DNA from 2 places in the Bacillus sp. LL01 genome. Region 1 is predicted to be linked to the other one. Evidence: a T-box and tRNA genes for the amino acid it is inferred to sense, from the RefSeq annotation. Region 1 holds a T-box; the other holds one or more tRNA genes.
What was found. The T-box of region 1 lies ahead of proS (proline--tRNA ligase). A T-box ahead of a tRNA ligase gene usually reads a tRNA of that ligase, here a tRNA-Pro.
Positions count from the first base shown of each region.

Region 1 (15,723 bases):
GCTGACCCCGGTTATCGCTTTCCTGATGGCAATCGGTGCCACCTGGGTGCTGAAAAATAGAGTGATAGATCGTTGGGTAAAGTCGTCCCGGGCCGTTCCGGTATTATCTGTACTGGTCGTCGTCATGGGGGTGTTCGAGGCATTCTCGGCCGGGATGAACAATGTAGCCAATGCCGTTGGACCGCTTGTGGGAGCAGGCATCATGAGCACCGGACAGGGGATTCTCTGGGGAGGGCTGTTTGTCGCACTTGGAGCGCTGTTGCTCGGCTGGCGTGTCATGGAAACGAACGGCAAGAAAATAACGAAGCTGCGGCTAGAGGAAGGGTGCGTCATTTCAGGGACGGGAGCCGGAATAGTAACTGCGGCTTCGGTGTTCGGCATTCCGGTGCCACTGACGCAGATCACGACGTCTTCCATTATCGGTATCGGCTTTGTTAAACAGGGGCGATCCGTTTTGAAAAAGGACATTGTCGTGCAGCTACTAGTTGTGTGGGTGGTATCGCCGGTGTTATCAATGGTACTTTCCTACACACTGATTCAGCTGTTGATTGAGCAGAATGTGTATCCGGTTATTGCGATGCTGGGGGTATTGATTTCAGTGTTCGGGGTGAAGTTTTTGATGCAGCGTTCGGGCGGCGTTGGGACGGGGGCAGCGGCGGTGTCTACGGGCAGCGAGGATTAATTGAGGATTTTGGGGTGGTGGAGCTTGGCGGGGCGAAATGGGGGCGCACAGACCAAATGTCCGAAGTTTTGCCGAACTTGACCGAAGATTTCCTAAAGTTGACCGAAGTTTGCTCGAACTTGACCGAAGATTCTCTCAACTTGACCGAACCAATTTTCCAAATGACCGAACACCAAGTCTAATATGACCGAACCAATCAAATAGTTGACCGAACTGCATCTAATGTAGCGGTGAACTTGTCCGAACATAACCAAAGTTTGACCGAACGATTTTAAATCAATAAAAAAACTTAAATTTTCAACCAAAAATCCATCAAAAGAGAGGGAAAACAAATGACCTTACCAAAACCACACGGCGGCACACTTGTGCAGGCCTACCAACCAAACTATGACACGACAAACATAACAAAAGAAATCAAAATAGACGCCATCGCTCTAAGCGATCTCGAACTCATCGGAGTCGGGCTCTTCAGTCCGCTCACTGGATTCCTCACAAAATCCGACTACGAATCCGTCGTCGAAAACCTGCGACTCCAAAACGGCAACATATGGTCAGTGCCTGTCACCCTCCCAGTGACAAAGGAAGTGGCAAAAACTCTAACAGAAGGTGAAACCTACAAACTTACCTACCAGCAAACCACTTACGGAGTCATCACCGTCTCTGAATGGTACGAACCGGACCTCCAAAAAGAGGCACGTGAAGTCTACAAAACGGAAGAACTTGCACATCCGGGAGTCAAACGTCTATTCGAAAGAGGCGACATTTACGTTGCCGGGGAAGTGACGCTTACCCAAAAGACTAACAAAGGGGTGGCCCAGGATGTCTGGCTCGAACCAAAAGAAACCCGTGAACTTTTCGCACAAAAAGGCTGGAAAACCATCGTCGGCTTCCAAACGAGAAACCCTGTCCACCGCGCCCACGAATACATTCAGAAAGCGGCACTTGAAACGGTGGATGGGCTTTTCCTAAATCCGCTCGTGGGTGAAACGAAATCGGACGATATTCCAGCAGACGTCAGACTAAGAAGCTATCGGGTCCTGCTTGAAAACTATTATCCGAAAGACAGGGTCGAACTCGCTGTGTACCCAGCCGCCATGCGCTATGCCGGGCCGCGGGAGGCAATTTTTCACGCCATTGCCAGAAAGAACTTCGGCTGCACGCATTTCATTGTCGGCCGGGATCACGCAGGAGTTGGCGACTATTACGGGACCTATGACGCGCAGCATATTTTCCATCAATTCACAGAGGAGGAACTTGGCATCAAGCCGCTGTTTTTCGAACACAGCTTTTACTGCAACAAATGCGAGGGCATGGCCTCTGACAAGACCTGCCCGCATTCAAAGGAGGACAGGGTTATTTTATCAGGAACAAAAGTGAGGGAGTTGCTGCGAGCCGGGGAGCTGCCACCGTCCACCTTTAGCCGAAAAGAGGTCATTGAGGTTTTAATCGACGGACTACAACAACAGAAAACAGCAGCCGTATAAAGGAGGAAAACACAAATGACGAAAGCGACAAACATCACCTGGCATGAACAGACCATTACAAAAGAGGAGCGCCGTGTGCAGAATGGGCATGGTAGCTGTGTCCTCTGGTTCACCGGCCTATCCGGATCTGGTAAGTCGACCATCGCAAACGCAGTGTCCACGGAACTATACCGCCAGAGCATCAACGAGTATGTGCTTGATGGAGACAATGTCCGCCATGGACTCAACAAGGACCTCGGATTCACAGAAGCTGACCGCAACGAAAATATCCGCCGGATCGGGGAAGTGGCAAAGCTCTTTGTCGACAGTGGAAAGATTGTCACAACAGCATTTATCTCCCCCTTCCGAAACGACAGAGATCAGGTGAGGACGCTGTTCGAAGAGGGCGAGTTTATTGAAGTGTTTGTGGACTGTCCCTTGGAGGAGTGTGAGAAAAGAGATCCAAAAGAGCTATACAAAAAGGCAAGACGTGGGGAAATTAAGGACTTCACCGGCATCGATTCTCCTTACGAAAAGCCGAAACAACCGGAAATCACGATAGCATCCGGAAAACTGACGGTGGAGGAAGCCGTCACAACAATACTCCAATACTTAAGAGAGCAAAAAATTATCTAGAAGGGGGAAACGCTCATGGCATATGTGAAACACTGGGCAGATAATGAAAAGTTAAACAAAACGGAGAAAGCGAAACTGGAAAAGGATGGTCTCCGAATTCTCGATGACATCCCGCATTACGCAAAGAATGGATTCGATTCCATTCCTAAGGATCAGTGGGACCTTTTCAAATGGGCGGGACTTTACCTCCAGCGACCAAAAGAGGACGGCTATTTCATGATGAGGGTCAATGTCCCCTCCGGAATTCTCACAAAACCTCAGGTCGAAGCATTGGCAGCCATTGCCCGCGACTATGGACGTGGAGTATTCGATATCACAACACGGCAGGCCATTCAATTCCACTGGCTGGAAATCGAGCAGATACCAGACATTTTCAACCGCCTGGAAGCAGTTGGACTTTCAAGCGCAGGAGCGTGCGGGGACATCACCCGTACGATTGTCGGCAACCCGATTGCAGGGCTTGATCCCGACGAGCTATTCGACACTACAGGCATTGTAAAAGAGGTCTATGATTTCTTTCAGAAGAATGAGGACTTCTCTAACTTGCCACGAAAATACAAGATGTCGATCAGTGCCAATACGAAAAATGCATCCAACGCGGAAATCAACTGTGTTTCTTTTACACCAGCGACCAAAACGATTGATGGTGTTACAAAAAGTGGTTTTCACCTGAAAGTCGGCGGCGGGCTCTCCTCCAGGCCGTTCCTGGCAGAAACAATCGATGTGTTTGTGGAACCGGAAAGAACGCTCGAGGTCGCGATAGCCGTCACGACCATCTTCCGGGATTTTGGCTATCGGGAGAAACGCCATCTCGCCCGCCTGAAATTTTTGATCGCCGATTGGGGGCCAGAGAAGTTCAAGGAGAAGTTGCTTGAGCACACTGGTCCACTTCCTGAAAAAGGCGTAGAGCCAAAAGACGAATGGAACGCAGGCTACTTCTACGGCATTCATGACCAGAAGCAGGAGGGCCTGAAGTTCCTCGGTTTCAACGTACCGGTAGGACGCCTTGATGCAGAGGAAGTTTTCGAGCTTGCGAGAATATCAGAAGAATACGGAAACGGGGAGATCAGAACCTGTAACTCCCAGAATCTTATCATCCCAAATATTCCAGAGGAAAACGTGGAAGCACTGCTCAAAGAACCGATTTTCGAACGCATTTCTATCAACCCGAACTCCTTTCTCGGCCATGCCGTTTCCTGCACCGGGATTGAATACTGCAATCTGGCCTTGGTGGAAACGAAGGAGCGCATGAGACTTATCGCTGAGGAACTCGACCAGCGCATCAGCCTTGATGTCCCGATCCGCACCCATATGGTCGGCTGCCCGAACTCCTGCGGCCAGCGCCAGATTGGTGACATCGGCCTGCAGGGTATGAAAATGCGCAACGAGAAAAAGGAAATGGTCGAAGCCTATGAGATCTATGTGGGCGGGACCCTGAACAAAGGTGGTAAGTTCAATGAAAAGCTAAAGGGAAAAGTAGCGGCAGAGGAATTGACGGATGTCCTTGAGGAGCTACTAATCTACTTCCGCGACCAGAAAACAAAGGGAGAATCTTTCTTCGACTTTGTAGGACGCGTGGGAGTTTCCACCTTGCAAGGCGTACTAGATACTATTTTAGGAAAAGAAACCGATGGCGTATCTGTATAGATTTGATGTAGCCCTGGAGGCCAAGGAAATCGTATCCGTCATTTATGCCGATAATGATGAAGCAGCTTTTGAGCATCTTGATGTGGAGCTTGAAAAGTTTTATCTGAAGGAGCCCGCAGTGAAAGAAGTTATTTTACGAGAGAAAAAACGGCTTGGGAAGAAGAGTGGCTATATTTTAGATCCAGAGGAGAAAGGGTGGTAGCGCATGAAGGGAAAAGTATATTTGGTGGGAGCGGGTCCTGGTGATCCTGAATTGATTACAGTGAAGGGGTTGCGCCTACTCGAGCAGGCGGATGTCATCCTTTATGACCGCCTTGTGAACCCCGAACTACTAAACTATGCGAAAAAAGAGGCACAGCTTGTCTACTGCGGAAAGCTTCCCCACTACCACACGATGAAACAGGAAACCATCAATCACTTTCTTGTAAAATATGCGAAAAAAGGCTTGCAGGTCGTGCGTTTGAAGGGTGGGGATCCATTTGTGTTCGGACGTGGCGGCGAAGAGGCTGAGGAATGCTCGCGGCAGGATGTCCCTTTTGAAGTCGTACCGGGAATAACGGCTGGTATCGGAGCCGCTGCCTACGCCGGTATTCCTGTCACCCACCGTACCTTGAGCAAAAGTTTCGCCTTTGTCACGGGACACCAGGCAGGCGATAAGGAAGCGGAGCATCAATGGGCAAACCTTACGCAAGCGGTAGATACCATCTGTGTCTACATGGGCGTCTCCCAACTGCCAAATATACTCAAGCGTCTGCAGGAGAACGGCAAGTCACCCAAAACACCTATTGCCCTTGTACATTGGGGAACATTAGATGAACAGCGTACCGTCGTCGGCACGCTTGCCAATATCGAGCGGAAGGTAAAGGAAGCGAACATTTCCAATCCGAGCATGATTGTAATCGGGGAAGTGGTGAAACTCCATGAGAAGCTGCACTGGTTTGAAGAGGAGGTAGTGCCTCATCTGCCTGTCGTACACGGATAGAAGGGAGCGGGATATGATGTCAAACGCCATTTTATATGTAGGACATGGAACGCGCTCGAAAAAAGGAGCGGAGGAGGCAAAAGGTTTCTTGGAAAGGGTCATCGCACAAGTCGATGCACCCATACAGGAAATCAGCTTTCTGGAACTGACCGAGCCGTATATTCCGGAAGGCTTCGAACGCTGTGTAGCCAAAGGAGCAACTGAGATCACCGTCATTCCCATCTTTCTTTTAACAGCTGGGCATATAAAAGAGGACATCCCGGAAGCGCTCGAGCCTTCACTGGCAAAATACCCGGAGGTCCGCGTGCAAATCGCCTCCGCTTTTGGGGTGCAGGAGCGGATTGTGGATGCGATTAGTGAGTTGGTGAGGGCGGATGTTGGAAGTGTGGATGTTGCAGATTCGGTTTTGCTTGTGGGAAGAGGCAGCAGTGATCCCGCCATCCATGAAGCTTTTGCAGAGATAAAAGCGGGAGTGGGTGAGCGGCTTGGCGTTTCACGAGTGGAGGTCTGCTACTTGGCGGCAACCACGCCATTATTTGCGGAGGGGATGGAAGAGATTAGTCTCGAGGCAGTTGGCAGGGTGATTGTGGTACCTTATCTGTTGTTTGCAGGTTTGTTGTTAAGTGAAGTCGAAAGGGAAGTCCGGAAAAGAAAGCGCGCTGGCCAGGATATCGTGTTGATCGAGCCGTTAAGCCGCCACCAAGTGATTCAAGATATTGTGGTAGAGCGAGCTTCATTTTCGTGGGGTTTGGAAAAGGGGGAAGTGAGAGTTGCAGCCGTTAATCATTGATTTGCAAGGGAAGAAAGTTATCATCGCAGGCGGTGGGAGGATTGCGGCCCGTAAAGCGAAGGTGCTAGGCGCCGAGCAGGCAGATATCACGTTTATCGCGCCGGAGTTCTCAGAGGAAGTGCGGGAGCTAGCGGTGTTAAGGGGATACCAGTTGGTAGAACGGGGAGCGGAGGTAGCTGATTTTGCGGAAGCTTTCCTGGCCATTTTGGCGACGAACAACAGAAAAGTGAACAGCGCACTTGTTGGCGGCTTACGTGCATCACAGCTCGTTTGCGTCGTCGATGAATCAGGAGAGGGAAATGTCACGTTCCCCGCAACAGTCAGACGCGGGAACCTGCAAATCGCCGTCACCTCCAACGGATCGAGTCCCAAATTGACCCGCAAGTTGAAAAGAGAGCTCGAGGAACAGTTCGATTCTTCCTGGATTTCTTATACAGAGTTTTTGGCGGAATATCGGGAGGTGGTGAAGCGGCTGCCATTGTCTTTTGAAGAGAAGGGGGAGCTGCTGTGGGAGATTTTGGAGGAAAAATACCGATTGAATGAAAAGGCTAGAGGGGAGAAGCTGGGAGAACTATTACGGTTGAAGGAAAGGTTAATATCATAGTAGGTGGAAAGGGCGGTCGTACTTATCGGATTGTACGGTCGTCTTTTTAATGTGGTTTTAGGGAGAGAGCAAAATACCAATTCAGCGATAATCCTTGAGGATTCAGCGTTTATGAGAATGATTCAGCGATTTTGGAATTTTTTCAGCGAAAACAGCATTCCATTCAGCGTTTTCAAGAATATTTCAGCGAAAATCCAATCAATTCAGCGCGCAGCTAATTTCACCAATTACGTTGCTACCCACCATGACCAATTACCATTTTAATTCAAGGGAAATATACCCAAACCACACCCCGAAATAGTATAATAAAACTATCAAAACCTCTACATATTAGGAGGAATCCGGTTTGGACAATATGCTCTACAGAAAATTCACCGCATTCTATGTCTCTACATTCATCATATCCATCCTCATTTCGGCAAGTTCTTTCGGTCAAGGAGAACCGATCTACCTGGATTCGTTCCTGGGCTGGACCTACATACTCCTCTTTGTGGTTGGAGGAATCATTCTTATATATGGCAACCTAATCTCCATCGGCATCGAGTATGTTGTAAACAGATGGATGAAAGGGAATAGCATCATTTTTATCCTGCTGCATGGACTTCTAGGCGGGTTACCTGTCATTTGGTCCCAGCATTGGATGCTTACACTTTATGCATCTGGTGCCGCTTTGCTTTATGCGCTTGTGGACCGGTGGATTTACTATCGGAGCAGCAGAGACAAACATACATGGCAGGTCCATACGATTGCACCGATTCTTTTCCTGATTCTATTCGCCATATTCATGGTCAAATCCCAACCCCTTCCTCCATATAGCGCAGAAGAGGCTGTGGCAATTGCTATCTCAGGGGAAGTTATTGATTCTTAATTAATTGCCCATACTAGCAAAATAATAGATTGACAAATTTTCCAACTAACCTATATAATCTTCTCAATATCAAACGTAGAAGAGGACCAGTAAAATGATTTCGTCTATTCAAGAGAAGGTGCCAAGTGGTGTGAGGCAGCTATAGATGAGCATTTGAACCTGCCTCGGAGTTCTGCATCAGAAACGGTGCAGCGGTTCAATACCGTTACCATGAAAGAGAGTGAAGCTTTGCTTTGAATAAGGGTGGTACCGCCAGAGATGGTCCCTTATCAGAGCGGGGCTTTTTTTTTTAGCTGAAAAATGGGTTTGGCATGAACTCGGGGTCTCTTGGCATGAACTCGCCTAATTTTGGCACGAACTCGGGCCATTTCCGCACGAACTCACTTCATTTCGGAATGAACTTTATAAAAAGGAGCAAACCAACATGTCCAATAAAAATTTTGTACAAAAAATCACTAACATGGACGAAGACTTCGCCCAATGGTACACAGACGTCGTCACCAAAGCCGAACTCGTCGACTACTCCAGCGTCCGCGGCAGCATGATCATCCGCCCATACGGTTACGCACTGTGGGAAAACATCAAAGAGGCACTAGACAAACGAATCAAAGAAACCGGCCATGAAAATGTTTATATGCCACTTTTCATACCGGAAAGTCTCCTGCAAAAAGAAAAAGATCACATTGAAGGCTTCGCGCCGGAAGTGGCTTGGGTCACCCATGGCGGCGACGAAAAATTACAAGAACGCTTAGTTGTCCGCCCAACTTCGGAAGTGCTTTTCGGCGAACATTACAAAAACATCATCCATTCCTACCGCGATCTGCCTAAGCTCTACAACCAATGGGCAAACGTCGTCCGTTGGGAAAAGACAACAAGACCATTCCTGAGAACTCTTGAATTCCTTTGGCAGGAAGGTCACACTTGCCATGAAACGGATGAACAGGCACACGAAGAAACCGTTAAAATGCTCACCGTTTATGCGGAGATCTGTGAGAATATCTTGGCCATCCCTGTTATCAAAGGACAGAAAACCGAAAAAGAAAAATTCGCCGGAGCCAAATACACCTATACGATCGAGAGTCTGATGCATGATGGAAAGGCTTTGCAATCGGCCACCTCTCATCATCTTGGTGATGGGTTTGCAAAAGCTTTCGGCATTCAATTCCTGGACCGTGAAGGCAAGCAACAATACGTGCAACAAACTTCCTGGGGCTTCACGACACGTATCATCGGTGCCATGATCATGGTGCACGGCGATGACCGCGGCCTAGTGGTTCCACCAAGAATTGCACCAACGCAGGTGATAATTGTCCCTATTGCTCAACACAAAGAAGGGGTCCTTGATTTTACCTATGACTTAAAAGAAAAGCTATCCAGCACACTCCGAGTTGGAATTGACGCCAGTGACAAAAAGCCTGGCTGGAAGTTCAATGAGTACGAAATGAAGGGCATTCCATTAAGACTAGAAGCTGGTCCACGCGATATCGAACAACAACAAGTTGTACTTGTCCGCCGTGACACTGGGGAAAAATTGATTACACCTATGGAAGGACTGGAAACGAAAATCCAAGAAATCCTAGAAGACATTCAGAAAAACCTTTTAGAAAAAGCACGTTCCCACCGCGAATCCAAAACAAGTGTGGCAACGACTTTCGAAGCATTCAAAGAGCAGCTCGAAGAAAAAGCCGGCTTCATCAAAGCGATGTGGTGCGGAGAACAAGCGTGCGAGGACAAAATAAAAGAGGAAACTAGCGCCACCTCCCGTTGTATGCCGTTTGAACAGGATCGCATAGCCGAAACCTGTGTAAGCTGCGGAAAAGAAGCAAAACATATGGTATATTGGGCTAAGGCATACTAGAGCGACAAAAACAAAGGGGAGAAAACGATGCAGCTGGAAAAATACATCGACCGAAGAAAGACGCATTCGGTTAAATGGTTCATAGAAGATCAGGATATCATTCCATTGTGTATTGCGGATATGGATTTCCAGGTTTCCGAAGAGATCGTAAATGCCATCAGCCAAAAAGCCACACACGGCATCTATGGGTATAGCACTTTCTGTGCACGTTACTATGACGCTGTTGAATATTGGTGGAAAACACAGTACGACTGGGAATTGAAACAGGAGTGGATATCGTTCAGTCCGGGAATCATTCCAGGAATGAACCTGTTGCTAAAAGCTTTAACACAGCCGGGCGATTCGGTGATTGTGCAGGATCCTGTGTATTATCCATTCTTTTCTACTATCCAAACACAAGGGTGTACCATTTTAAATAATTCACTCCTTTATTCCGAGGACGGCTATAAAATGGACTTCAAGGATTTTGAAGAAAAAGCATCGCGACCAAATACCAAAGTGTTTATCCTCTGCAGCCCGCACAATCCGGTCGGGAGAGTGTGGACGGTACAAGAATTGCGGAAGATAGGAGAGATTTGTGAAAAGCATGGAGTGATCGTTATCTCGGACGAAATGCATGCCGACCTCACCTATCCAGGGTACAAGCATATCCCATTTGCAAAGGTCCACCAAGATCATCTGAAACTTTCCATTACATGTGCGGCACCAAGCAAGACTTTTAACATTGCCGGAATGCAAAGCTCCATTTTTATCATTCCAAACAAAGAAATCAAACAGAAATATGAAACCCTTTTAACTGGCTTCGGGCTGATGCGTCCCAATGCGTTTGCGGTAGAAGGAACCATCGCTGCCTACTACAAAGGCTTGCCTTGGCTTCAAGAAGTGAAGGAGTACCTAAATGACAACCTGCAGTATGTCTGCTCCTACTTGAAAGATCATATTCCTTCCATAAAAGTAGTGAAACCGGAAGCAACCCATCTTATCTGGCTGGACTGTCGGAACCTTAGAATCCCACCGGAAGCATTGCATTCCTTCTTTTTGGAAAAAGCAGGAGTACGTCTAGATGAAGGAATGAAGTTCGGCGCAGGTGGCCAAGGATTCGAACGTATAAACATCGCCTGCCCACGCGAGGTGCTAAGTGAAGCTCTACTCAGAATCAAAGCCGCCATAAAAGAAATGGAAACCTGCTGACGACTTTCGATAGCAGGTTATTCCTTTTATATGGGAAAATGGTAGAACTCCGTTTGGAACTCCCCTATAATGAATGAGAAGGAGGTGAAACAAAATGGAAAAACAGATACTGGAATTATTATTGGAAATGAATGGCCGTTTAAAGAATGTAGAAGGAAGATTTGATGGTCTAGAAAGGCGGTTTGATTCCTTAGAAGGTATTGTGAAAGAAGAAATAAATCCTCGCTTAAAAAATGTGGAAACTAGTTTAGTAAAAGTCGAGAACAGATTGGTAAAAGTCGAGGACAGATTAGTAAACGTCGAGAGCAAATTGATTAATGTCGAAAACACAGTGAACAGAATCGAAGTTTCTCAAACCGACGATGTTTTAGGGATGCTAAAGCTTTTCAAAAAGAACACAGATTCCTAAGCACAATATATGAACAACAATTGACACTCAAAAGGCAATAAAAGCTTAAAGCCCAATGGCCCTAAGCTTCCAAACAATAACCTTATTACTTTTGCCCCTCATAGATCCGCAAGTTGGCATAAATCCTTTCCAACGTAGGAGCAGAAATCCCGTGCTCTTTTGCAAGTCCTAGCAGATAGCCGTAAAAATGGTCGGCCTCCACAGATAACCCTTTTTCCATGTCCCGCTGCATCGACGACTTCATACCTGCTGCAATCGAATGAAGCTTATCCCAGTTCCCATCTACCATATTCTCTGCAAGTGGTGCATCTACACTTTTCATAATGTCCGCAACTTCCACTAAAGTCTGTTTGATAGTGTCCGCGCCAAGGTCATCTTCGCGTATTGGCCCGATTGGCGAACGGAACAATGTGGTAACTCCTGCCAATGTAGCAATGAACAGGTATTTATGCCACATAGACTGGTGGATATTTTCGGAAAGGGAAAAGTTTGCCTTGGTTCCATTGAAAGTTTGAGCCAGCATCTCAACTCGTTCTGTTTTCCCTCCATCTAGCTCACCGAAAACCAGATCATGAATGGTACTAGTCTGGATGATGGCACCTTGTCCGTCCAAAGTTGATTCCACAAAACAAAGTCCACCAAGCACATTCGACTCATGAAAAGCCGCCGTTAACTTTTCCATGTGCGCAATGCCGTTAAGCAAGGGGACAATCATTGAGTTCGGTCCAACATAGTTTTTGAAATCCTCTATCGCAGAATCCAAATGATAGGCTTTCATCGATAATAAAATGACATCATATGTTTCTGCCTTTTCTCCGCTGACAAGGAGCTTCGGTTTCAGTGTGACATCACCGTGTGTGCTATTAATGACAAGTCCGGTCTTTTCCAACTGTTTTTTTCGTTTCTCCCGCACAAGGAATGTCACATTTTCACCTTTTTCCAACAGCCGTCCGCCGAAGTATCCTCCGACAGCACCTGCACCGACAACAAGTATCTTCACCAGTAATCCCTCCCAATTATGTATGGGTTCATTGTAACAGGTTTGAAGGAAAATCGGGACTTGAATGTATTTGTTTCGGTTTTTTAGTCGGAATATTTGGTATAATTATTCAAAGAAAAGGAATAAGGAGGAGATAAGGCAATGAATCTACTGGAGCACGACATATAAAACCGTAGTCGCGGACCTCCATGCCTACTAACTAGCTACTGAATTTAAAATATGGAGGGTGATTACATGCACACCGATCAACTTTTTCAACACTATCTAAAAGAGGCAGAAACCGATTTTTCCGGATGGGATTTTTCCCACATAACAGAAACTGGACGCCTTGCATCTGGAATGCTCTCCTGGTCATATGGCAGCATGGCAAAAACATTGATGGCAGATGCAACTTCCATGCTTGACATGGGAACAGGAGGAGGAGAACTGCTTTCAAAGCTGCAGCCGTTCCCGCAGACAGTCTGTGCAACCGAAGGCTATAAAACGAACTTTCCCATTGCAAAAGATAGACTGGAACCGCTTGGTGTAAAGGTAGTGGAAGTGGAGCCGGACAACCAGCTCCATTTTCCAAATAAGCACTTTGACCTGATTATCAATAAACATGAAGAGTACGACCCTAGCGAAGTAAGAAGGGTTTTACGAGATGGAGGCATATTCCTTACTCAACAGGTCGGATGGAGTGATTGCCAGGATATCAACCGACTTCTCGGAGCGCCAGTTAATAATGAACATGCCCATTGGAATCTCGACTTTTCACACAAGCAATTGGAAGAGCATGGTTTCCAGGTTCTCCTCAGCAAAAAGGAATTTCCATTGCAACGGTTTTACGATATCGGTGCGCTCATCTATTATTTGAAGGCCATTCCATGGCAGGTAGTGGATTTTCGGTTGGAGGATTACCTCGATCGATTGTACGAGCTTCATCTAAAAATAATGCAGGAAGAGTATCTAGATATTAGGCAGGACCGGTTTGTATTGAAAGCAGTAACGAAATAAAGGGGATGTGTAGCGGTGATGTTAAAAATCACAGAACTAGAAACGATTTTAGCAATAACGGTAAGTGAAATAGAATTTTCAGGTGTTATACATGTGGAGAATCGCGCTGGAATGATCCATGCCAGTGCACATGGCTATTCCAATCGCTCAGAGTCCATTCCAAACAAACTGGAAACGAGATTCGGAATTGCCTCAGGGTGCAAGTTATTTACAGCAATAGGCATTTGCCAATTGGTGGAGAGTGGAAAATTGTCGTTTGATTCAAAATTAAGCAGCTTGCTGGATCATCCTTTCCCTCATTTTCACCCTGATGTAACGGTCCATCACCTTCTTACCCATTCCTCAGGAGTTCCGGACTATTTTGACGAGGAAGTAATGGATGATTTTGAAGAGCTTTGGGTGGAGTATCCAATGTACCACATGAGAAAGCTGGAGGATTTCCTTCCTCTGTTCCAGAATCTCTCGATGAAGTTTGAACCAGGTGAGAAGTTCCACTACAATAATGCGGGTTATATATTATTGGGATTAATCATCGAAAAGGTTGCAGGAGTTCCCTTTACTGAGTATGTGAAGGAACAAATTTTTGATGCTGCTGAAATGTCTGACTCGGGCTACTTTTCTATGGATCAATTACCTGGCAGAACTGCCCTTGGTTACATAGACGAGGAAGACGGATCCTGGAAGACCAACAGCTACTCCATTCCCATAAAAGGTGGAGCGGATGGGGGAGCCTATGTTACAGCCGGTGACATGGCCAGACTTTGGCGAGCGTTAATGGACGGCAAACTGGTGAGCAAGGAAATGCTGGCGAAAATGACCACCGCTTGGATTCAAACAGATAACGAGAAAGATTGGTATGGCTATGGAGTCTGGATTGAGAAAGAGAATGATAACGTTGTAAAATACCATGTGATGGGCTATGACCCAGGCGTGAGCTTTGCAGCAGGCTACTATCCGGAGTCAGACACCATCGTAGTAATTCCTTCGAATAAGGAAAGAGGACCGCACAAGTTGATGCACTTACTGGAAAAATATATGTAAAAGTTAGAGAGACATATCTGTTAGGAGCAGATATGTCTTTTTATTGTGCGTTTGATAAAAAATAGAGGAGTTGTTTTATAAATATAGAATATATAATTCTATATTTATAAAAAGAGGTGTGAAAATGAAACTATTAAACATTACAAACAGAAAAAGAGAATCCTATCAGGTCACCTTCAGATATTCCCTCTTAATGGAGTGTGCACTTGGGATTGCCGCAGTGACCAATACCCCGTTACACGATTCATTGGAAAAACCAAAATCCTATTGGGATCACACAAGAAATGAGTTATCAGGGGAACTGCAGGCGCTTTTGGATGATGTGGAAAAGAACAACACATGGAAAACCTTACTCCAGCTTTGTCATTATCATCACTGTAAAGACCTTCATGAGTTCCTCTCTTATATAGAGAATCTTGAAGACCAGCAGCTTAAGTTTCTTTCCCTTCCCTATTTAGGTGTAGAGTTTCAGGACATGAGGATAAAAGCTTCGGAAGGGGATAGGGATGCTTGCCGCACTTTGATGGAGAAGACAAAGCAACACAACTTCTTTCCAGATTATATACAGTTCATCTGCCAATCGGAAACAGACTCACTAAAAAGCCATCTCAAAGCCATTATGAAAGAGTGGTACGAGGAATTTGAGCAGCAGGTTGAGCAAGAAACCAATGAAATTTTGAAAAGGGATGTGGCAGCCAAGATTGAAATGCAGAAGAAGCTGACGCCAGAGCAACTTGTAGAGTGGGCGACAGGTGGCATCGAATATCGACCGGAGCCAAATGTGCAAGAAGTATTATTGGTTCCCCAGCAAATCTACCGCCCATGGAACATTGAAGCGGATATGGAAGGAACAAAGATATTTTACTACCCTGTAGCAAACGAAAGCATCACTCCGGATGACAGGTACACCCCAAACCACTTTTTGGTCGCAAAATACAAGGCACTTGGTGATGAAGCCAGAATACGCATCGTCAAGCATCTCTCCGAAAAGGAATGTACCCTGCAGGAGTTGACGGGCTTATTGGACGTGGGAAAATCAACCATCCATCATCATTTGAAAATCCTCCGTGCTGCCAAGCTTGTCGATAGCAAAGACGGAATATACACGTTAAGAAAGCATACCTTGCATCTGCTGGAGGATGAAATGCAGAGGTATCTCCATCAGTGAAGAGCATTTGGAAAAATTGCTCCTTCGTCTATGTCTGGTCGGGTAACATGATTTCTGAACTTGGTGGTGCCTTTGGAACCTTTTGCAATTCCATTATGGTCTATCAGCTGACTGGCTCCACCATGGCATTAAGCTCCATGTGGCTCCTGTATTTCATTCCTTCACTCATCCTTCAACTTTTCATTGGTCCGTTTATCGACAGATGGAGCCGCAAGTGGATCATGATTTTTTCTCAATGGACAAGGGCCGCCGTATTTCTGGTACCTTTACTTGCATGGAGTGCAGGACATTTGGAGGTATGGCATATCTTTTTCGTTCAGATAGTGGTGGGATTGATTACTCCGCTATACGTGCCGGCAAATCATGCCATCACTCCAACGATTGTACC
Region 1 covers NZ_LFEL01000006.1:191,032-206,754, reverse strand. The annotation lists gene AB685_RS17990 (inorganic phosphate transporter) at 1-682, shown strand, start outside; gene AB685_RS31775 (hypothetical protein) at 775-987, opposite strand; gene sat (sulfate adenylyltransferase) at 1,015-2,166, shown strand; gene cysC (adenylyl-sulfate kinase) at 2,182-2,781, shown strand; gene AB685_RS17975 (ferredoxin--nitrite reductase) at 2,797-4,428, shown strand; gene AB685_RS17970 (DUF3906 family protein) at 4,412-4,630, shown strand; gene cobA (uroporphyrinogen-III C-methyltransferase) at 4,634-5,410, shown strand; gene AB685_RS17960 (sirohydrochlorin chelatase) at 5,424-6,200, shown strand; gene AB685_RS17955 (NAD(P)-dependent oxidoreductase) at 6,181-6,804, shown strand; gene AB685_RS17950 (hypothetical protein) at 7,151-7,672, shown strand; T-box leader at 7,740-7,942, shown strand; gene proS (proline--tRNA ligase) at 8,097-9,530, shown strand; gene AB685_RS17940 (MalY/PatB family protein) at 9,558-10,721, shown strand; gene AB685_RS17935 (hypothetical protein) at 10,816-11,130, shown strand; gene AB685_RS17930 (ketopantoate reductase family protein) at 11,216-12,130, opposite strand; gene AB685_RS17925 (class I SAM-dependent methyltransferase) at 12,365-13,126, shown strand; gene AB685_RS17920 (serine hydrolase) at 13,145-14,167, shown strand; gene AB685_RS17915 (metalloregulator ArsR/SmtB family transcription factor) at 14,292-15,335, shown strand; gene AB685_RS17910 (MFS transporter) at 15,332-15,723, shown strand, end outside.

Region 2 (15,723 bases), on a different contig from region 1:
CATGCATGTTTTTCTCATCAGTAAGTAGTGCCTTACCAAATTGATCGTCTTCTTCCATTGTAGCTCCACGTGCAATCGAGCCAGCCAAACACATGGATTGGACCTTTTCGCCCTGTTTTTTAACCAATTGTTCAGGTGTTGCTCCCAAGAAGCAGTCCGTTCCTCTTTCAATCGTGAATAAATAGCTGTTCGCTTGCTCTTCCAAAAGGTTATGCAGAACAGATGTGACATTTACTTTATCCTGAAAAAGTACGCGCAGCTCTCTTGCCAGTACAACCTTATCCATCTGGCCTTCCGTTATTCGCTTGGTCACTTTGGAGATGGACTCCTTCCATTCGACCGGATCCATTTCCAGGCATTTTACAATGGAGGTAGTACCCTCATGCTGAATAGAAGAGCCATTTAATAGCTCTTCTTCCATATTAACTAAGCCTTTAAGTGTAGCTTCATCACAATCACTCAAGTAATTTATTGTAATATATGTGTTGTTCTCTATTTTTGTAAGCATGAATGTAGGTAAAATGAAGAGCGCGTCCGAAAACTGATTCCACAGCAGCGTTTTTTCCTTTTTCGGATCAAAAGAAAAGCCACCATAGATGACGGGCCCTACCGTTTGAGCATCACTTTTGCAAACCGCTTTTTGTATAAAGCGTTTCCATTGTTTTTCAATATTTTGATACCTGTCTTCTTCTCCATCTGCAGTGAACTCTGCAGTTACACCTGCTCCAACCATCATATGAGAATGATCGGGATTTGACCAAAAGAAACGTTGACCTGGAAAGTATCGTTCACTTCTTTGGAAAAATTGCAGGGGATCTAGCTGCTCTACTTTTTTCGTATAACTAATTAAAACCGACTGATTTATCGAGGTCGCTTTCGTTTTCGCTTCCTCCCATAAATTCACTATATGGTGAAATGGTATTGTAATCATGTAAGACTCCCCCCGAGGCCTTGATACCGCAAGACTTTGTCTCTCGAATAGCTTCCTTAAAGATACACCTCAAAACCTTTTTATGTCAACAAAATGAGCCTTTTTCCTTCGAGTTTCTTCCTTATAATATTTACATGTAAAATCTTCCTTTGTTTCTTCTGAAAAACCGTTGACACCCTATGTCCCTTTACATACACTTATATTGTATTTATAATATATATTTTCGTTTTTTTGATGGCTATTTTTATATAGCCTTACTAATAGATGGAGGGGTCATAATGCAGCCTCAGACAATACAAACAGAGACAAGCTATCAAGCACCTACAGAAAAGAAATGGAAGGTGTGGTGGAACCTTCTGCGTCCACATACACTGACCGCGGCTTTTGTACCGGTATTTATCGGTACTGCACTTGCACTTTATGATACAGTCATTGATTGTCCGCTATTCTTTGCAATGTTAGTGGCAAGTATATTAATTCAAGCAGCAACAAACATGATTAATGAATACTACGATTTCAAAAAAGGACTGGATAATGAAAACTCGGTAGGAATCGGCGGAGCCATTGTACGACATGGCGTCAAACCTGGCACCGTTTTACGTTTAGCTTTCATATTCTTTGGGATCGCCACTTTACTTGGAATATATATTTGCATGAACAGCACCTGGTGGTTGGCCGCAATCGGGACAGCCTGTATGGCAGCCGGATATTTTTATACAGGTGGTCCTTACCCTATTGCCTATACCCCTTTTGGAGAAATTGTAGCAGGTTTCTTCATGGGATTTGTTATTATTTTGATTTCTTTCTATATACAAACAGGTACCATTTCAGATACAGCCATGCTGATCTCTATACCGATTTCCATTCTTGTCGGAGCAATTCTTTTGGCAAATAACATCCGGGATATTGTCGGTGATAAAGAGAATGGCCGTAAGACGGTCGCAATCCTTTTAGGAAGAGAAAACGCAATCTTATTACTCGCGGCGATGTTCATCTTTTCCTATGCTCTTATTGTGCTCTTTATCGCTTTGGGCTACGCATCATTCTGGTTATTATTAGTCTTTCTGTCAATAGCTAAACCACTTTCTGCAATCAAAGGATTCACGAATAATAACAGCAATGTCACAATGATGCCTGCCATGGTGGCAACTGCAAAAACCAACACCATCTTCGGCTTTCTACTCGGAATTGGGTTGCTCGTAGGATACTTTATTTAACCATCAATCAGCTGATACCTAATCCGTGTCAGCTTTTTTTAATTGGCAATCATGTTTTTCAGAGGAACGTTCATAATACAAATAGACAGGAATTTGAAAGGAGTCTATTTGTATGATATCCACTGATAAAATAAATCGATTAAAGCAACAACTCGAAGATACAAAAAGAGAACTTCAAGCCCACCTGGACCAGAATGACCATTACCAGTTGGAACAAGAACACCCATACGAAACAGTCAGTGAGCTTTCTGCCTATGATAACCACCCGGGGGACCTCGGGACCGAATTGTACGAAAGAGAGAAAGATCTGGCCTTAAATGAACATGCTGAAAAAGAGATGCAGGATATAAATCACGCTCTCCAAGCAATGACAGATGGCACCTATGGTAAATGTGAGGTTTGCGGAAAAAATATTGATGAAGACAGGCTGGAAGCTCTTCCAACCACCACTTATTGCAAAGAGCACAGCCCAGATCAAGTTGTTTCCCATGACCGTCCGGTGGAAGAACAAGTATTGATGCCACCATATGGACGATTTGAATACGACGAGTCAGAAGGCGTCGCTTTTGATGCAGAAGACACGTGGCAAATCGTTCAGCGATATGGTACATCCGAATCCCCTTCCGATTTCTCTGATGATGTGGAGAATTATGACCGCACCTATGTGGAGAGTGAAGAGAATGAAGGGTATGTAGAGGACTACGAAAATTTTGTCGGAACAGATATGTATGGCCAGAATGTAACCGTGTATCCGTCCATCAAACATGAGGCCTACGAGGATGCGCTAGATGAAGAAGGAATAATGACAACCTTTGGAGATTTACATGGGTATGAGAAAGATCCCTATACGGAATAAGTCGAAAGAGGCAACCTTCAGCATCAGAAGGTTGCCTCTTTCTTATTTTTCCGGGTAAGTTTCTCTTAAAAACGCAATAGACTGTTTGATTAATTCTTTTAATACATTCACATCAATATCCGCCACTTTATTTATGTACACACAAGCCTTCCCGGTCGTATGCTTACCGAATTTTTTCAACAGAACCTCCCTTTTCGAATCTCCTGTTGCAAAATAGAGGCTGATTTTTGCCTTCCGTGGTGAAAAACCTATCAGCATAAAATCCCCTTCGTGCCCGGTTGGATATTTATAATGATAGGAGCCGAAACCGATAATGCTTGGCCCCCACATTTTCGCTTCATACCCCGTCGTTTCCGTAAAAATATCTAAAAGCTTATAGGCATCTTCGCGTTTTTTCGGACTTTCCACCGCTTCAATAAATTCAATTACACTGTTATCCGTTTCTTTTGTTTTCAACTCATATGCCACCATTTTTCCCCCTTTGATTTTTCATCTAAATTAGTAGTTCCACAAACCATGTAACTTTCCCTTTTCCCTCGCATAAATATGCACCACTTCATTCCTGCATCAATACATTATCATAGACCGTTATCACGTTTTTTAAAAAGTGAGGGATATGAGAAATGTACTACAGAAATATTTTATCAAGAGAATGGGCTGTTTTTCTAGCCGAATGCTGTCAGATAGCCTATGATCAGTACTTTCAAAATGGGATTTTTTCCATACCTCATGGTTTTGAGTTGACAAAAGAATTTAAAGGAGTTTCCTTTCATACATTGGAATGGTTTGGATTCATTTTGGAAAATGAGGATGCAATTGTTGTTTCCTTCAGAGGAACACAGACAGACCTAGATTGGATATCGGATGCGGAGATATTCCAGAGGCCTTTTCCGTACAGTGGCTCATCCAATCTGCTCGTTCATGGGGGTTTCCTGTCTGTATATGAATCGATGCGTGACGAACTATTGAATAGTATGAACAAGCTAGACCCTTCCAAAACTTTGTTTGTTACCGGACATAGTCTGGGAGGAGCACTGGCAACCCTATTTTCATTGGATTGTGCCATAAACTCTAAATTCCCCTCCATTTATATGTACAATTATGGATCCCCACGTATAGGAGACGAAGCCTTCTCCAGGGTGTACAACGAATATGTCCCTGCCTCCATACGCTTTGTAAACCTGGCCGATCTCGTTCCCTTTGTTCCACCTACAAAAGTCGTTGCTCCTATCAGCAAAAAGACCTGGCACTACAAACATACCCAAACCCCATCACGCTTCCTGCTGACCGCAGGCTCCATCGTCAAAAACCACAGCATCGAAACGTATATTAAGGCAATGAAGGAGAAATTGAAAAAATAATTCACTAAAGGGGTCAGACCCCTAAAGGATTTTTCCTTTCGACGTCGAAGGGCGCAAAAAAGAGGGGCAGGCAGCCCCTCTTTTTTAACGTTTGCTATAGCTTGGCTCAAGCCCCCAGATTTCATTGGCGTATTGTCTGATTGTGCGGTCGCTTGAGAAGAAGCCGGAATGTGCAATGTTTTTGGCGCTCATGGTCAGCCAGCGATTACGATCACGATAGGCGGCATCCACCCGCTTCTGCGCATCAATATAAGATGCAAAATCCTTCAAGACAAAATACTCATCATTCTGCATGAGCAACGAGTCGTGTATCGGCTCAAAGTGGTCATCCACATCTGGGAAGAAGCCGTTAACCAACTGCTCCAACACCTGTTGGATGCGTTTATCATGATGATAATATTCACTCGAACGATACCCTCCGTTTTGGTAATAGTTGAGTACCTGTTCAGCTGTCAGTCCGAAAATGAACATGTTTTCTTCGCCGACTTCATCCTTGATTTCAATATTGGCACCATCCAGAGTACCGATAGTCAAGGCCCCATTCATCATGAACTTCATATTCCCGGTCCCCGATGCCTCCTTGCTGGCAGTAGAAATTTGCTCACTAACATCTGCTGCCGGGAAGATATCTTCTGCCAAGGAAACTCGGTAATTTTCCAGAAAGATAACTTTTAAGCGGCCATCAATCGCGGGATCTTTATTCACTTTATCAGACAAAGAATTGATCAATTTAATGACCCTTTTGGCATAATAGTAGCCTGGTGATGCCTTCGCACCGAAAATGAACGTTCTAGGATGGATATCAAAACTGTTATCCTCCTTTAAACGGTTATAAAGATACATGATATGAAACACATTCAGCAGTTGACGCTTATAGGCATGCAATCGTTTTACCTGCACATCAAAAATACTGTCCGGATCCAGGATTATCCCAGTCTGCTTTCGGATCCTTTCACTAAGTATCAATTTGCGCTCACGCTTCACCTGATCAAGCTTCTCCAAGAACACGGAATCGTTTGCATATACGTCAAGCTGTCGAAGCTGTGTCGTGTCCTTCACCCATCCATATCCAATAGTATCCTGGATTAGGGAGGTCAGTTGGGGATTAGCCTTCAATAACCAGCGGCGATGAGTAATGCCATTTGTTTTATTGTTGAACTTATCCGGGAAAGCTTCGTAAAATAAACGCATTTCACGATTCTTTAAAATTTCAGTATGGATTTTCGCAACACCATTCACGCTGAAGCTCCCAACAACCGCTAAATGTGCCATCTTCACCAAGCCATGAGCAAGAATCGCCATTTCCTCGATTCGCCCCCACTGACCAGGGTACTTTTTCCATAAGTCGGCACAAAAACGCTCATTGATCTCTTCCACAATCATATAAATACGCGGCAACAGCGGTTGAAAGATGTTGACCGGCCATTTTTCCAAAGCTTCCGAAAGGGTTGTATGATTCGTATAAGAAATAGTATGGGAAGTGATTTCCCACGCTTGTTCCCAGCTCATATCTTCTTCATCCAACAAGATCCTCATCAGCTCTGGAATAGCCAGAACAGGATGTGTGTCATTGATATGGATTGTGACACGCTTATGGAAATCTATTAGACTACCATTCTTCTTCCGATAGGAACGTATTATGCTCCCGATACTAGCAGCAACAAGGAAGTATTGCTGTTTGAGGCGCAGAATTTTCCCTTCATCATGGGTATCATCCGGATAAAGAAATTCCGAAACCGCCTCTGTATCGCGTTTATATTGCATAATGTCTTTGTTGGTAGGAAACGGCGCAGGCTCTGCACTCCAGAGACGAAGCATATTGACCGTCTCCGTCTGATAGCCGACAACCGGCATGTCGTAAGGAACAGCTGTTATTGCCTCCCCTTTGGCATGTCTGAACTTCTCTTTCCCATCTTCCTTATAGGACTCTACCTTGCCCCAGAAGTGGATTTCCACCGCTTGATCGGGTTTTCTCACCTCCCAGACGTTACCATGTCTCAACCATTGCTCCGGCAGCTCCACCTGATAGCCATCGACAAACTTCTGATCGAACAGACCATGCTTATAACGGATACCGCATCCATGTCCCGGTAAATCTAAGGAAGCGAGAGAGTCCAGGAAACATGCAGCAAGACGGCCAAGACCGCCGTTACCTAGCCCGGCATCCGCTTCAATCTCTTCGATTTCTGATAGATCAAGACCGAGCTCTTTCAATCCCTCTTCCACGACACCTTGGATTCCGAGGTTCAAGAGGTTACTTCCCAATAGTCTTCCTAATAGAAACTCGATGGAAAGATAATACACTTGTTTCTCATCTGCAGCCCGATTCCTTTCATTGGTGGTGATCCAATTGGCGCTGATATACTCCCGCACCATATTTCCGAGTGTATGATAATGGTCTCGTGAGGTTGATTCCTGAAAGCTTTTTCCGTACATACTCTCTAGTTTTTTCAAAAAAGTAGCCTTGAATTTTTCCTTATCAGAGAACATGCACTCCACTCCTAGCCATTAATGTTGAATACAATTGATTATATTTAAACGCAGATTTAGCCCAGCTATAATCTCGCTCCATCGCTTCTTTCATGATACCTTTCCATACTTCCGGCTGCTCATATATATGGATTGCACGCCTGATGGTGTACAACATATCATGAGCATTAAAATTGGTAAACGAAAACCCGTTCCCTTCCAATGTAGTCTCATCGTAGGACGTGACTGTATCATTCAGCCCACCTGTTTCCCTTACAATCGGAATAGTCCCGTAGCGCAGAGCAATCAACTGGCCAAGCCCACATGGTTCAAACTGAGACGGCATCAAAAACATATCTGCCCCTGCATAGATCTGATGAGCAAGCGGTTCATCAAATCCAATGAATGTCCTCACCTTTTGTGGAAAGCGATAAGACAAATCACGGAAATATTGCTCAAACTGTGGTTCACCCGTTCCCAGTACAACTATCTGCACATCCTCTTCCAACACCTCGTGGAGGACACATGTGATAAGATCCAACCCTTTCTGCTTTGTCAATCTGCTTACCATTGCAATAATTGGAGTCTCTTCTTTTACAGGAAGACCGCATAAGTTTTGAAGAGCCTCTTTATTCAGCACTTTATTCCCCATTTTATTAGCGGAATAATTCGCTTCAATGTATTCATTTGTTTCAGGACTGTACAGATCATCATCAATTCCATTAATGATCCCCACAAGAGAGTCGCTCCTATTACGCAGAACACCATCAAGCTTTTCACCAAAATAAGCAGTCTGAATTTCATCCTTATAGGTTGGACTTACAGTGGTAATGTACCCGGAAGATACCAATGCCCCTTTCATGAAATTGACATTGCCAAAAAATTCGAGCTCATCCGAGTTGAAATGCTTATCATCAATCCGCAACAGGTCATGAAGAATACTTGGTGGGAACACACCCTGAAATTGAAGGTTATGAATAGTAAATACACTTTGGATATGTTCAAAGCGTGGGTTTTGCTTGTACTCCCGCTCCAAAACAAAATTGACCATTCCGGTATGCCAGTCATGACTATGAATCACGTCCGGGATAAAATTGATTGCTGTCATGCTCTCCAGAACCGCCCGACAGAAAAAGGAAAAGCGTTCCCCGTCATCAAAGTGACCGTACAGGGAATCGCGGTTGAAGTAGTATTCATTATCGATAAAATAATAGGTTACATTATCATGTATCAATTCTTCCACACCACAATACTGGTGACGCCAACCCACGTCCACAAAAGTGGTCTGTATCCTTTTCATTTTATTTTTAAATACTTCTGGAATCTGTCCGTACTTTGGTAGGATGACCCGTACGTCCGTGCCAAGCTTTTTCAATTCCTTAGGTAATGCTCCAGCAACATCACCTAAACCACCTGATTTTACAAACGGGACACATTCTGAAACAACAAATAATACTTTCACGAATTCATCAGAGCTCCTTGTATTGACCCTTTTTTCACTAAATAAGGGGAATCCTCTTTCCCTGTTAACACCGTACGATTCTCAACCTTAACATCTTTGTCTAAGATGACGGAATCTAAAACACAATTCTCCCCAATTACACCCTTTTGCATTACAATGCTGTTTTTGATGACTGTACCTTTACCGATTTTAACTCCCCGGAAAATAATGCTGTTCTCCACATGCCCCTCAATGATTACACCATTTGCGATCATTGAATTCTTCACATAGGCATCTTTCGAATAGCTTGTCGGAGGCTCGTCTTTAACCTTGGTGAAGACAGGCTGGTTTTTAACAAATACCTGTTTCCAAACGACAGGATCAAGCAGTTCCAGACTATGCTCATAATAACTTTCCAAGGAGTCTATCACGGCGGCGTACCTTGTATATTCATAGTTGCATATCTTATACCCGCCGGTAATGTCCTGCACAACATCCATAATACTTCTATACCCTGTTTGTTCATGATTCATGAACAATTTTACGAGTAAATCTTTTTCCAGCACATACAAATCCAGCGTTTCTTCCTCTTTCACAACATGCGTGATATCACATCTGTTTTGAATATGGCGATCTAAAATCTGCTTAAAATTCATATTGCTAACAGTATAACTATTGGCGATTACAACATATTTCTGATTGCTTCGCACGAAAAAATCCTCATTCTCTTTGAAATGCTGAAAAGAACCTGTATTCACATTTTCCGAACTTGGAAAGAAGAACAATCCATCACGTTTGCGGTCCAGATCCCACTGCTTCCCTGAACCGAGATGGTCCATCAAAGAACGATACTGGTAACGCGGGAAGATAGCTACATTCTGTATTCCCGAATTGACCATATTTGAAAGTACAAAGTCTATTAAACGATAACGTCCTCCAAAAGGAACAGCAGCTATGGAACGCTTTAACGTCAGCTCCTGCATTTCTTCATTATGGATCGTTGCATCGATGATTCCTAACATAGATTTATTCATAAACGGACACCCTTCCTGTGTTTGATTTTGTGTCATCTATCGGGTTATGGAGAAGATACCTTTATCCATCATTTCCTCAGTCACTAAAATAATCTCGTCTTCATTTTTCTCCGGACAAATGACTGCACCATCAGGAATTCTGATACCGGACGGAATGATCGCCTTGTTCACATACACATTTTCTCCTATTATCGCATCAGGCATGATAACGGAGTTCTGGATCACCGAATTCTTTCCGACATTTACACCTTGGAATAATACGGAATGATCAATCTTTCCTTCGATGAAGCACCCCTCATTCACAAGGGAATCCTTCACATCTGCGTACGGGGCAATAAACTGAGGAGGCTGGTTCGGATTGACAGAATAAATGCGCCAGTCATACTCAAAGAGGTTCAGCTCGCAATCCTCTTTCAATAAATCCATATTTGCTTCCCATAGACTTTTTACTGTCCCGACATCCTTCCAATAACCTTTGAATGGGTATGCTATCAGGCTCTTATTCTCTTCTAATAGCAAAGGAATAACATCCTTCCCGAAATCATGGCTGGAATCAGGGTTTCTATCATCCATTTCCAGATACTCCTTCAAAATAGACCATTTGAAAATATAGATTCCCATGGATGCCAGATTGCTCTTTGGATGTGCCGGTTTCTCATCAAATTCCACCACTTCCATCTTCTCGTTCGTATTCATAATTCCGAATCGGCTCGCTTCCTCCCACGGAACCTCCACAACCGAAATTGATACATCCGCGTCTTTCTGTATATGATAATCCAACATTTCCTCATAATTCATTTTGTAAATATGGTCTCCTGATAAAATAAGGACATATTCAGGGTCAAATTGCGTAAGGTAATTGAGATTTTGATAGATTGCGCTGGCAGTACCTGTGTACCACTTGACACCGGAAGATTCCGTATAAGGCGGCAATACAGTCACTCCACCATTTTTACGGTCCAAGTCCCATGTACTTCCGATTCCGATATATGAGTTCAGTACTAGAGGTTGGTATTGAGTCAAAACCCCTACAGTAGTAATTCCTGAATTTGTGCAATTGCTCAATGCAAAATCAATGATTCTATATTTCCCTCCGAAAGGTACCGCCGGTTTTGCTAAAGTTTTCGTTAAGGAACTGAGTCTGCTTCCTTTTCCTCCTGCTAGTAACATAGCTACACATTTATTTTTCGACATCGCGTTATCTCTCCCCTCTAATTTTCTTCGGCCGCCACATACTCACACCAAATGGAGCAACATTGACCATCATATGATAGTCCTTGCCATGATATGCTCCCTCTACAGCACTAATTTCCTGATCATTTAAAAGTCCGTTCCCACCGTATCTTTGTTCATCCGAGTTGAACACTTCCTCATATTCCGCAAGCAAAGGCACACCTACTCTAAAACCTTCATAAGATGCTCCAGTGAAATTACATATTACAACTAACATATCCGCAGGCTTTTTACCTTTTCTGATAAAGGAGAAGATGCTCTGATCCCGGTTGTCTGCATCTATCCATTCAAACCCTTCAGGAACATGATCCAATTCATACAAAGCTTTCTGTTTATGGTAAAAATCCAATAACTCTTTAACATAGTGATGCATTTGTTGATGGGATTCATATTGGTCCAATAAAAACCAATCCAATTGCTCCAGATCCTTCCACTCATCAAACTGACCAAATTCTCCACCCATGTATAGAAGCTTTTTTCCTGGGTGCGCAAGAAGGAAGCCATATAATAATCTAAGCTGTGCGAATTTCTCGTGGTAATCTCCCGGCATTTTATTTAGCAATGACTTTTTACCATGAACGACCTCATCGTGTGAAAAAGGTAAAATGAAATTTTCGGAGAATGCATACACGATGGAGAATGTCACTTTATCGTGTAAGTGCCTTCTTTGCTCAGGTGAAGCCTCCATATACCTTAGAATGTCATTCATCCATCCCATATTCCATTTATAATTGAATCCTAATCCACCACTGGTAGTAGGAGTAGTTACAAGAGGCCAATCCGTAGAATCTTCCGCAATCATCAGCGCACTGTAATCCTGCTCAAATACCGCCTCGTTCAACTTTTTCAAAAACTGCTGTGCATAAGGGTTAGCATGCTCCTCCTGTGAATTGGGCCAATACAGCATATTTGCCACTGCATCTACCCTGAAACCGTCCACATGGAAATACTCCATCCAGAACAGAGCATTGGAAATCAGAAAGCTTCGGACTTCAGGCTTACCAAGGTCAAAGTTCGCAGTACCCCATATTTCATTCTCCCGGTCATGATAATTTTCATATTCAAAGACTGGTGCTCCGTCAAACATATATAGTCCATGTGCATCCTTACAGAAGTGACCAGGAACCCAATCCAATATCACTCCAATGTCCTCCCGGTGACATGCATCGATGAAAGCCATCAGATCGTTTGGATTTCCATATCTACTTGTCGCTGCATAGTAGCCAGTACCTTGATACCCCCAAGAACGGTCATAGGGGTGCTCTATAAGCGGAAGCAATTCAATATGAGTGAATCCATGGTCCTTTACATAAGGGATAAGCTCGGCAATCAGTTCTTTATAGGAATAGAGCTCGCCTCCATCTTTCTTCTTCCAGGAACCAAGATGCAGCTCATATATGAACATGGGTTTCTCGTAAACCAGCTTTCGCTTTTTCTTTCTGCGCCAGTTCTGATCTTTCCATTTATATCCTTCCAAATCATAGACTATGGAAGCCGTTTTAGGACGAACCTCAGCATGAAAAGCAAATGGGTCCGCCTTATGTAATACATCTCCCGACTCTGTAACAATTTCATACTTATATAAATGTTTGCTTAGATCTTCATCAATATGGATGCTCCACACACCCTCATTATTTAACCTTTCAAGTGGATGCTTCTCTCCGTTCCACTCGTTAAAAGAACCCATTACACGAACAGCCTTCGCATTGGGAGCCCACACAGTAAATCTTGTCCCTAATACTTTCTTTCGATGGCGTATGATATGTGCTCCAAAAAGCTCATAACTTTTATATAACGTCCCCTCATGAAAAAGGTGCAGTTGAAAATCAGTGGCACTTGTAGCAATCAAATTTTTCACCCTTCCGTCATTCCCTATAAAAAGAATATTGTTATACACTACATATTCTCTTTTTTATAATATTCTCCTTTATACGACAAGTCAGAATCGTATGACATAAAGCAACAGAATTTATTCTCATAGGGGAATTTGTCGAAATTTCAATTTTTTAGGAAATCGTTTTCATTGTTGTTCTACTTGAACTCTTGATTTATCAACGTTTTTGTAAGGGGTTACAAACTGAGTTGATTCGACTAAATACTAGGAGGATTTTTGTAGTTATATGTCGAAAAGTTTTTTCGATAACTAGAGTATGATTAGTAAAATGTACACGCTTACATTTTATTGTTATATTTAAATACTAAATTTATTATTGAAAATCAGGTTTAAAAGGAATTGAAAAAGGGAATGGAATAAGTTATAAAAAAAAGATTGGGTGTATTGAAATTAGTAGGAAAAGGAAATTGCAGGAGCGATAAAAACTATTGATAGAAAAGAAGAAAGAGGACAAATAAAAAAAGCCATGATATTTTAAAAATACCACAACTTTTGATGACCCGTACGGGATTCGAACCCGTGTTACCGCCGTGAAAGGGCGGTGTCTTAACCGCTTGACCAACGGGCCTAAATTCTGGCGGAGAAGGAGGGATTTGAACCCTCGCGCCGCTTACACGACCTACACCCTTAGCAGGGGCGCCTCTTCAGCCACTTGAGTACTTCCCCAGAAATGGCTCCACCAGTAGGATTCGAACCTACGACCCTTCGGTTAACAGCCGAATGCTCTACCGCTGAGCTATGGTGGAATATTACAAAGATTTAAATATAATACTCTATGGTGGGCCTAAGTGGACTCGAACCACCGACCTCACGCTTATCAGGCGTGCGCTCTAACCAGCTGAGCTATAGGCCCATAAAAATGGAGCGGGTGATGGGAATCGAACCCACGACATCAGCTTGGAAGGCTGAGGTTTTACCATTAAACTACACCCGCTAAAAAGGGCGACTGATGGGAATCGAACCCACGAATGCCTGAACCACAATCAGGTGCGTTAACCACTTCGCCACAACCGCCATAATAATATTTTTTTGTAAAAATGGTGCCGGCGATAGGAGTCGAACCCACGACCTACTGATTACAAGTCAGTTGCTCTACCAACTGAGCTACACCGGCATGATAATGATTATTTTCACTGTTTGAAAAAATCTTATTATTTTCACCACGTAAAAAAATCAAAGTGGCTCGGGACGGAATCGAACCGCCGACACATGGATTTTCAGTCCATTGCTCTACCAACTGAGCTACCGAGCCATACTATTGAGTTGAAAAATGGCGGTCCCGACCGGGATCGAACCGGCGATCTCCTGCGTGACAGGCAGGCATGTTAACCGCTACACCACGGGACCATTTGGTTGCGGGGACAGGATTTGAACCTGCGACCTTCGGATTATGAGCCCGACGAGCTACCGGACTGCTCCACCCCGCGATAATATTAATTAAGATTTGTTTACGTATGTACTTTTCATACTGACTGTCCCGACCTCTGAAAGCTTATTCAGTGAAGTATATCGATCGGTACAACTCGAAGCTTTTGCAAGAAGCAGATGCTCGTTGCTCCATCCTGCGATAATAACTTCATTCTATACTCACCATAACAATTAAATAATATGGCAGAGGAAGAGGGATTCGAACCCCCGCGGGCTTTGACACCCCTGTCGGTTTTCAAGACCGATCCCTTCAGCCGGACTTGGGTATTCCTCCGCGTATAGAAAGAACTGGTGGACCTTGTAGGACTCGAACCTACGACCGGACGGTTATGAGCCGTCTGCTCTAACCAGCTGAGCTAAAGGTCCTTTTTGGTAGCGGCGGAGGGGATCGAACCCCCGACCTCACGGGTATGAACCGTACGCTCTAGCCAGCTGAGCTACACCGCCAAAAAGAAAAAGTATTTCATTAGATTTACTGGTACCATTGTTATTGGTCTGTGTCCCTTCCTCTGCAAGCAAATTCAAGGATGTAAATCCGTCGGGACAACTCGGAGCATATTCTTGTAGTAACGCTCGTCGCTACACCGCCAAAAAGAAAAAGTATTAAAGTGGAGCCTAGCGGGATCGAACCGCTGACCTCCTGCGTGCAAAGCAGGCGCTCTCCCAGCTGAGCTAAGGCCCCGTAAATGATAAAGGAAATTAATGGTCGGGAAGACAGGATTTGAACCTGCGACCCCTTGGTCCCAAACCAAGTGCTCTACCAAGCTGAGCTACTCCCCGATAATGGCGCGCCCGAGAGGACTTGAACCCCTAACCTTTTGATCCGTAGTCAAACGCTCTATCCAATTGAGCTACGGGCGCTTATAAATGAAAGTTATTTTACTGCTTTAAAAATCTCTGGTGCCGAGGACCGGAATCGAACCGGTACGGTAGTCACCTACCGCAGGATTTTAAGTCCTGTGCGTCTGCCAGTTCCGCCACCCCGGCAAGTCTCTTGGAGCGGAAGACGGGATTCGAACCCGCGACCCCCACCTTGGCAAGGTGATGTTCTACCACTGAACTACTTCCGCTAATATAAGATTAAAATGCGGGTGAAGGGACTCGAACCCCCACGTCAAAGACACTAGATCCTAAGTCTAGCGCGTCTGCCAATTCCGCCACACCCGCAAGATAAATGGTGTGCCATGAAGGACTCGAACCTTCGACCCTCTGATTAAAAGTCAGATGCTCTACCGACTGAGCTAATGGCACTAAATGGTGCCGGCGATAGGAGTCGAACCCACGACCTACTGATTACAAGTCAGTTGCTCTACCAACTGAGCTACACCGGCATATTAAAGTTGGATTTTTTGGATTTTTTCCATTGTATGAAAAAATATTGGTGGAGGATGACGGGATCGAACCGCCGACCCCCTGCTTGTAAGGCAGGTGCTCTCCCAGCTGAGCTAATCCTCCATATATAAATCTGCCTGGCAACGTCCTACTCTCACAGGGGGAGATCCCCCAACTACCATCGGCGCTGAAGAGCTTAACTTCCGTGTTCGGTATGGGAACGGGTGTGACCTCTTCGCCATCATTACCAGACAAATAATATTATATAGAATTAAGAAAGAAAATCAAGAAGTTTTTCAACTATCTTGTTCCTTCAAAACTAGATAATGTGTTCATATCAAGGCATTCCTATCGTTCAAATGTTTTGGGTTAAGTCCTCGATCGATTAGTATTCGTCAGCTGCACGTGTCGCCACGCTTCCACCTCGAACCTATCTACCTGATCATCTTTCAGGGATCTTACTTGCCGAAGCAAAAGGAAATCTCATCTTGAGGGGGGCTTCATGCTTAGATGCTTTCAGCACTTAT
Region 2 covers NZ_LFEL01000004.1:112-15,834, reverse strand. The annotation lists gene AB685_RS12670 (isochorismate synthase) at 1-931, opposite strand, end outside; gene AB685_RS12665 (1,4-dihydroxy-2-naphthoate polyprenyltransferase) at 1,210-2,148, shown strand; gene AB685_RS12660 (TraR/DksA C4-type zinc finger protein) at 2,261-3,004, shown strand; gene AB685_RS12655 (DUF1801 domain-containing protein) at 3,047-3,475, opposite strand; gene AB685_RS12650 (lipase family protein) at 3,628-4,365, shown strand; gene AB685_RS12645 (glycogen/starch/alpha-glucan phosphorylase) at 4,450-6,855, opposite strand; gene glgA (glycogen synthase GlgA) at 6,845-8,296, opposite strand; gene AB685_RS12635 (sugar phosphate nucleotidyltransferase) at 8,293-9,309, opposite strand; gene AB685_RS12630 (glucose-1-phosphate adenylyltransferase) at 9,346-10,503, opposite strand; gene glgB (1,4-alpha-glucan branching enzyme) at 10,508-12,391, opposite strand; tRNA gene AB685_RS12620 (tRNA-Glu) at 12,933-13,004, opposite strand; tRNA gene AB685_RS12615 (tRNA-Ser) at 13,012-13,102, opposite strand; tRNA gene AB685_RS12610 (tRNA-Asn) at 13,108-13,182, opposite strand; tRNA gene AB685_RS12605 (tRNA-Ile) at 13,213-13,289, opposite strand; tRNA gene AB685_RS12600 (tRNA-Gly) at 13,297-13,370, opposite strand; tRNA gene AB685_RS12595 (tRNA-His) at 13,378-13,450, opposite strand; tRNA gene AB685_RS12590 (tRNA-Thr) at 13,475-13,550, opposite strand; tRNA gene AB685_RS12585 (tRNA-Phe) at 13,616-13,688, opposite strand; tRNA gene AB685_RS12580 (tRNA-Asp) at 13,708-13,783, opposite strand; tRNA gene AB685_RS12575 (tRNA-Met) at 13,787-13,863, opposite strand; tRNA gene AB685_RS12570 (tRNA-Ser) at 14,046-14,138, opposite strand; tRNA gene AB685_RS12565 (tRNA-Ile) at 14,154-14,230, opposite strand; tRNA gene AB685_RS12560 (tRNA-Met) at 14,235-14,311, opposite strand; tRNA gene AB685_RS12555 (tRNA-Ala) at 14,474-14,546, opposite strand; tRNA gene AB685_RS12550 (tRNA-Pro) at 14,568-14,644, opposite strand; tRNA gene AB685_RS12545 (tRNA-Arg) at 14,649-14,725, opposite strand; tRNA gene AB685_RS12540 (tRNA-Leu) at 14,763-14,851, opposite strand; tRNA gene AB685_RS12535 (tRNA-Gly) at 14,860-14,934, opposite strand; tRNA gene AB685_RS12530 (tRNA-Leu) at 14,951-15,031, opposite strand; tRNA gene AB685_RS12525 (tRNA-Lys) at 15,040-15,115, opposite strand; tRNA gene AB685_RS12520 (tRNA-Thr) at 15,120-15,195, opposite strand; tRNA gene AB685_RS12515 (tRNA-Val) at 15,244-15,319, opposite strand; rRNA gene rrf (5S ribosomal RNA) at 15,332-15,448, opposite strand; partial or broken rRNA gene AB685_RS12505 (23S ribosomal RNA) at 15,562-15,723, opposite strand, start outside.
Region 2: it has a tRNA-Pro gene. The T-box ahead of proS (proline--tRNA ligase) is inferred to sense a tRNA for this amino acid. The anticodon was not compared.